2 regions of the Bradyrhizobium sp. SZCCHNS2022 genome follow, and region 2 is predicted to be linked to the other one. Evidence: predicted binding sites of a transcription regulator. Region 2 holds the regulator's gene; the other holds the start of a gene.
The links. Region 2 encodes HrcA, which represses chaperone genes, less so after heat shock. Its sites were predicted from a motif close to GTTAGCACTCNCNNNNNGNGAGTGCTAAC; they were not measured.
Positions count from the first base shown of each region.

Region 1: a site for HrcA is predicted at 1,932-1,960, ahead of groES (co-chaperone GroES). Genes of this name have one in related genera too.

Region 1 is NZ_JAUHHZ010000001.1:1,049,549-1,052,960, forward strand. Features, by position in the region: gene groL (chaperonin GroEL) at 1-1,482, opposite strand, end outside; gene groES (co-chaperone GroES) at 1,574-1,888, opposite strand; gene QXZ94_RS04655 (usg protein) at 2,269-2,553, shown strand; gene QXZ94_RS04660 (cupin) at 3,132-3,412, shown strand, end outside.
Region 2 is NZ_JAUHHZ010000001.1:5,834,839-5,838,250, forward strand. Features, by position in the region: gene QXZ94_RS26075 (hypothetical protein) at 1-680, opposite strand, end outside; gene grpE (nucleotide exchange factor GrpE) at 883-1,503, opposite strand; gene hrcA (heat-inducible transcriptional repressor HrcA) at 1,623-2,711, opposite strand; gene rph (ribonuclease PH) at 2,887-3,412, shown strand, end outside.

The DNA.
Region 1 (3,412 bases), 4.8 Mb from region 2:
GATGCCCTTGGACACCATGTTCACGTAGTCGCCCGACTGCGAGTCGAAGCCGTACGCATACTGCTCCTTCTCGAGGATCTTGCCGACGATGACCGAACCGTCCTCGCCCGCGTTGATCGCGATCTGGCGGGCCGGGGCGGAGAGCGCCTTGCGGACGATCTCGATGCCGGTCTTCTGGTCCTCGTTCTTGGCGCGGACGCCCTTGAGCTGCTCGGAGGCACGGAGCAGGGCGACGCCGCCGCCCGGCAGGATGCCTTCCTCGACAGCCGCGCGGGTCGCGTGCATCGCGTCATCCACGCGATCCTTGCGCTCCTTCACCTCAACCTCGGTCGCGCCGCCGACGCGGATCACCGCGACGCCGCCGGCGAGCTTGGCCAGACGCTCCTGCAGCTTCTCGCGGTCGTAGTCCGAGGTGGTCTCCTCGATCTGCGCCTTGATCTGCTGAACGCGCGCCTCGATGTCGGCCTTCTTGCCGGCGCCGTTGACGATCGTGGTGTTCTCCTTGTCGATCATCACCTTCTTGGCGCGGCCGAGCATGGAGAGGTTGACGTTCTCGAGCTTGATGCCGAGGTCTTCCGAGATCGCCTGGCCGCCGGTCAGGATCGCGATGTCCTGCAGCATGGCCTTGCGGCGGTCGCCGAAGCCCGGAGCCTTGACGGCAGCGACCTTCAGGCCGCCACGCAGACGGTTCACGACCAGGGTGGCCAGCGCCTCGCCCTCGACGTCCTCGGCGACGATGACCAGCGGCTTGCCGGTCTGCACCACGGCCTCGAGCAGCGGCAGCAGCTCGTTCAGCGAGGACAGCTTCTTCTCGTTGATGAGGATGTAGGCGTCGTCCATCTCAACGCGCATCTTGTCGGCGTTGGTGACGAAGTAGGGCGAGATGTAGCCGCGATCGAACTGCATGCCCTCGACGACGTCGAGCTCGGTCTCGAGCGACTTGGCTTCCTCGACGGTGATGACACCCTCGTTGCCGACCTTCTTCATGGCGTCGGCGAGGAACTTGCCGATCTCGGAGTCGCCGTTGGCGGAGATGGTGCCGACCTGGGCGATCTCGTCGTTCGACGTGACCTTCTTGGAGTTCTTGACGAGATCGGCGACGACCGCCTCGACCGCGAGGTCGATGCCGCGCTTCAGATCCATCGGGTTCATGCCGGCGGCAACCGCCTTGGCGCCTTCGCGCACGATGGCCTGGGCCAGCACGGTCGCGGTGGTGGTGCCGTCGCCGGCCGCGTCAGCGGACTTCGAGGCGACTTCGCGCACCATCTGCGCGCCCATGTTCTCGAACTTGTCGTCGAGCTCGATCTCCTTGGCGACGGTGACGCCGTCCTTGGTGATGCGGGGAGCGCCGAACGACTTGTCGAGGACGACGTTGCGGCCCTTCGGACCGAGCGTGACCTTCACGGCATTGGCGAGAATGTCCACGCCGCGCAGCATGCGGTCGCGGGCTTCGACGCCGAACTTTACGTCTTTCGCTGACATATTGGGTTTCCCTGAGTTGAATTGTCTGTCTCACCCCTTGGCGAGGCGCCCGCAGGCGCGCTCCTCAGGGTGAGCGTTGTGCGAGCTTGGATCAGGCGGCCTTCTTCTTGGCGCCGACGTCGGTCAGGACGCCCATGATGTCGCTTTCCTTCATGATCAGCAGCTCCTGGCCGTCGATCTTGACCTCGGTGCCCGACCACTTGCCGAACAGCACGCGATCACCGACCTGGACGTCGAGCGGGACCAGCTTGCCGCTCTCGTCGCGAGCGCCGGGGCCCACCGCGATCACTTCGCCCTGCGAGGGCTTTTCCTTGGCCGAGTCGGGGATGATGATGCCGCCAGCGGTCTTCTCTTCGGCGTCGATGCGCTTGACCACGACGCGGTCGTGAAGCGGACGGAAAGCCATACAGTCCTCCTAAGCAATTGAAGCGATTGTCAGTTTCTGGAGATTTGGCAGTCGATGCCGGCGAGTGCCAGCACGCGGGCTGGATTTAGGGGAGAGTGTCCAGCCGGGCAAGGCCTTGTAGCAGAAAAATTAGCAGTCAACTGCGCGCTCTGCCAAAGCGTTCCGATAGCGTTAACACGAGCGGAACGAAACGCGAAACACCGTATTAGCACCTGGGCTAAGTGGCTGCTAATGCAGCATTTTTCAACATGCCGTTAAACATTTAAGCTTGAGATGGGTTGAGGACATGCGTCACATTTCTTTTGCAGTGAGCGCATCTTTGCCGGGTGGCTCCATCCCGGTTGCCACGCGGACATGCGCTCCAGAAACGGAGGGTTGGCATGGTGTCGAGGGTTGAGGTTTCCGAGGACTTTCGGAAACAGGTGCTGGGTTATGGGCTGACGACCGCGCAGATCCTGTATCGGATGCCGGACCATCGCTCGCTGCTGCAAACCTATGTCTGGCAGAACTACGACCTGTTTCCGAAATTCCCGGCGCTGCAGGATTTCCTGGCGTTCTGGCAGGAGAAGATCGAGGGCCCGCTGCACTCGGTGACGGTGGCGCATTCGAAGCTGATCAAGCCGGCCGAACTGCGCGCCGTCGACGGCGTGTTCCGGCTGCATTGAGCTGAAGGGCACCGCAGCCGTCCCACCACCGGTGTCATTCCGGGGCGCGCGTCAGCGCGAGCCCGGAAACCATCGGGCGGCATAACGCGCGGAGGAATGGATTCCGGGCTCGTGCTTCGCACGCCCCGGAATGACGGCCGTTTTTTGCAGCGGCTCCTGAGCTTTTCCAATGTGGGTGCTTGCCCTGCGTCGAGCTCGCCGCCGTCCCACCACCGGTGTCATTCCGGGGCGCGCGTTAGCGCGAGCCCGGAATCCATCGGGCGGCATCATCTGCGGAGGAATGGATTCCGGGCTCGTGCTGCGCACGCCCCGGAATGACGACCGTTTTTTGCAGCGGCTCCTGAGCTTTTCCAATGTGGGTGCTTGCCCTGCGTCGAGCTCGCCGCCGCCCTATCACCGGTGTCATTCCGGGGCGCGCGTCAGCGCGAGCCCGGAATCCATCGGGCGGCATAACGCGCGGAGGAATGGATTCCGGGCTCGTGCTGCGCACGCCCCGGAATGACGACCTTTGTGGGAGAAGCTGCTGAGGTTCGACAACATGTGCTACCCTCGTGATGAGGACTCGCAGGGAGAGCACCATGGCCAGCAAGAGCCGTACGACAAAATCAGTATCACGCGCCGCCACCAAGGCTGCGGCGCTGAAGATCAGTAAGGGCAGCAAGACGGCGGCGAAGGCGCCCGCCAAGGCCAGCGCAAAGGCCATCGCCAAGACCATCGCCAAGACGCTTGGCAACACGCCCGCCAGGCCGGGCAGGGCGGCCGCGCCGTCCGCGCGCAAGGCGCTCGTGAGCAAGGGGCGGCCGGCGCCGGCGCCGCGGCGGCCGAAGCAGAAGGTCGCGATCTCTCACCACCGCGAGGA
Region 2 (3,412 bases):
CCGGCGATGATGTTCTCGGGGGCAAACGTCTGAAGCCATGCGCGGGAACGGACGACACCCGCCAGAATGCAGAACAGGGCGGGGAACGTGAAGAATGGTTTGAAGGCGAGCGTGATACCGACCCCGATTCCGGCAACGATGACCGCCCAGGCCGGCACGGGCTCGCGCTCGCTGCGCAACGCATACACCGCGAGCCCCGGCAGGAAGGTAAGCGTGGCGATATGCTCACGCTGGCCGAACACGTGCATCGGCAGGATCGTCACGACGGCCGCAGCCCAGATCGCAAACGGCCCCCAGCTCAGGGCGGCCGATGATTGCGACAGCCGGATGATGCGTGAGGTGACGTAGAGCGAGCCGGCCGCCAGCAACAGCAGCTGCGCGTCGATGACATGACGCGGATCGACATGCAGCAGGCGCCCCAGCGCGACGCCCGGCAGATAGGCGAACGCCGCCATCGGCGGATTGATCTCGATGATGTCGCGATAAAGCTTCTGGCCGTCCAGCATGCGCTCGCCGACCACCAGCAGCCAGCTGACGTCGGTATTCAACGGAACGACCTGGCGCAGCAGGATGGCGATGATGAACACGGCGCCGATCATCAGCCACGGCGTCATGGCCAGCCGCTCACGCGCCGGCGGAGCCAGCGACTGGCGCGTCACAGCTTCGAACTGGGAGCTCATGGAACGGTCCTCTGCGAGAGTCGGCCTGACGCTAGCGGAGGTTGGTTAAGGCGCAATTTGCCGGTGCCGGGGATCTGTCTGGTGGCGGCGGCAACGCCGACACATGCCAAGTCAGACGGCATTGAGGCGCCGCATCCGATTCCGGATCGGCGCCTCTCGTCTTCAAATGAAGCTTGGCGTCAAAACCGCAGCAGCGGCCGCGTCAGGCCGCGCTGTTCGACTGGTCGTTGCCGGCCGCCGGCGCCGCCTTGGCGCCGCCCTTGGAGACGCCGACCAGCGCCGGGCGCAGGATACGCTCGCCGATCATGAAGCCGGCCTGGACGACTTGCACCACGGTGCCCGACGGCACCGACGCATCCGGGACCTCGTACATCGCCTGCTGGAAGTTGGGATCGAACTTCTGCCCTGTCGGATCGAACTTCTTGACGCCGTTCTTCTCCAGCGTGTTGAGCAGCGAGCGCTCGGTGAGCTCGACGCCCTCGATCAACGACTTCAGGCCGGGATCGGCATTGTCCCGCGTTTCCGCCGGCACGGCATCGAGCGCGCGCTGCAGATTGTCGGCGATGTCGAGCACGTCGCGCGCGAAACCGGTGATGCCGTACATCCGCGCGTCCGCGACCTCGCGGGCGGTCCGCTTGCGCAGGTTCTCCATCTCGGCCAGCGTGCGCAGCATCCTGTCGCGTGCTTCGGCGGCCTCCTTGGCGAGAGCCTCCGCTGAGCCGGTCTCGGGGTCGTCAGGCATGATGTAAGGTTTGGAGACCACGGGTTCGCTGGCCTGCGCCGGGTTTTCCGGATCGTTCTTGTGCAGGTCGGGATCGGTCATTGACAGACTCGCAAGTTCGGCTGACGGGTTTGTGATATGGGCGGGATATCGTGCTTTGGGCGCGGAAAATCAAGCACGGCCTGACGGCGGCGCCCTTTGCGGGTTAACCATGTCGAATGTCAGCCGCCCAACAGACGGCTGACCAGACGTGCCGCGTAATCGACGGTCGGAATCACGCGGGCATAGTTCAGGCGGGTCGGGCCGATGACGCCGAGCACGCCGACGATGCGTCCGGTGGCGTCCGAATAAGGCGAGACGATCGTCGACGAGCCGGACAGCGAGAACAGCTTGTTCTCCGAGCCGATGAAGATGCGAACACCTTCCGCGCTCTCCGCACGCCCGAGCAGATCGACGACGCCGCGCTTGGTCTCGAGATCGTCGAACAACCGGCGGACGCGTTCGAGATCTTCGAGTGCATGCAGATCCTCGAGCAGATTGGCGTGACCACGCACGATGAGCTGACGGTCGTCGCTGTCACCGCCCGACCAGCTGGCGACTCCTGCGGCGATCACCTTTTGCGTCAGCTGATCGAGCTCGGCCCGGTCGCGCGCCAGCGCCGTCTCGAGCTCGAGCCGGGCTTCCGCCAGGGTCCGTCCGCGAATCCGCGAATTGAGGAAATTGGCGGCCTCGGTGAGCGCCGAGGACGGCACGCCGGGCGGCAGCGTCAGCACGCGGTTTTCGACCTGACCGTCCTCGCCGACCAGCACGACCAGCGCGCGCTCCGGCTCCAGGCGGACGAATTCGATGTGCTTCAGCCGCGTGTTGGACTTGGCGGTGAGAACCACGGCGGCGGCACGGGTGAGGCCGGACAGCCGCGTCAGCGCCTCGTCGAGCGCTGCTTCCACCGACTGGGCGCGGCCGACGGAGGCAAGCTGGCTCTGGATCGCCTGCCGCTCGGCCTCGGTCATGTCGCCGACCTGCATCAGGGCGTCGACGAAGAAGCGCAAGCCCGCTTCGGTCGGCAGCCGGCCGGCCGAGGTATGCGGCGCATAGATCAGGCCGAGCTGCTCCAGATCGGCCATCACGTTGCGCACGGAGGCCGGCGACAAGGGAACCGCGATCAGCCGCGAAATGTTGCGCGAGCCGACGGGCTCGCCGGTCGCGAGGTAGCTCTCGACGATCTGGCGAAAGATCTCGCGCGACCGCTCATTGAGCTGCGCGAGCCCCGCGGGCGGTGTCATCAGGTTGATCGGATCGTGGTGGGCCACCAGATATCCTCCTCACCCATCTGCATGTAATTTGGCCATGCGGCGGCTCGGTGGCAAGCCGATCTTGAGCGGGTGCTCCGGCGCTGATTCGCGCCCGATTATGCCCTTGCCGCTGCGGGTCCCGGCTCCTACAAGGCCGATCAGATGGGCCTTCTGCCTTTTTACGGAGAGAATCATGCGGCCGAGCCGCCGTGCACCGGATGAATTGCGGGCCGTGAGCCTGGAACGCGGCGTCGTCAAATATGCCGAGGGCTCCTGCCTGGTGAAGTTCGGCGACACCCATGTCCTGGTCACCGCCACGCTCGAGGACAGGCTGCCGCCCTGGCTCAAGGGCCAGGGGCGCGGCTGGATTACCGCCGAATACGGCATGTTGCCGCGCGCCACGCTGGAGCGGACCCGGCGCGAGGCCTCGGCCGGCAAGCAGACCGGGCGCACCGTCGAGATCCAGCGCCTGATCGGCCGCTCGCTGCGCACCGCGATCGACCTGGAAGCGCTCGGCGAGCGCCAGATCACGGTCGATTGCGACGTGCTGCAGGCCGATGGCGGCACCCGCACCGCCTCGATCACCGGCGCCTGGGTCGCGCTGGCCGACTGCATCCGCTGGATGAAGTCGCGCAACATGATCAAGACCGAGGTGCTGCGCGCCAACGTCGCCGCGATCTCCTGCGGCATCTACAACGGCACGCCGGTGCTCGATCTCG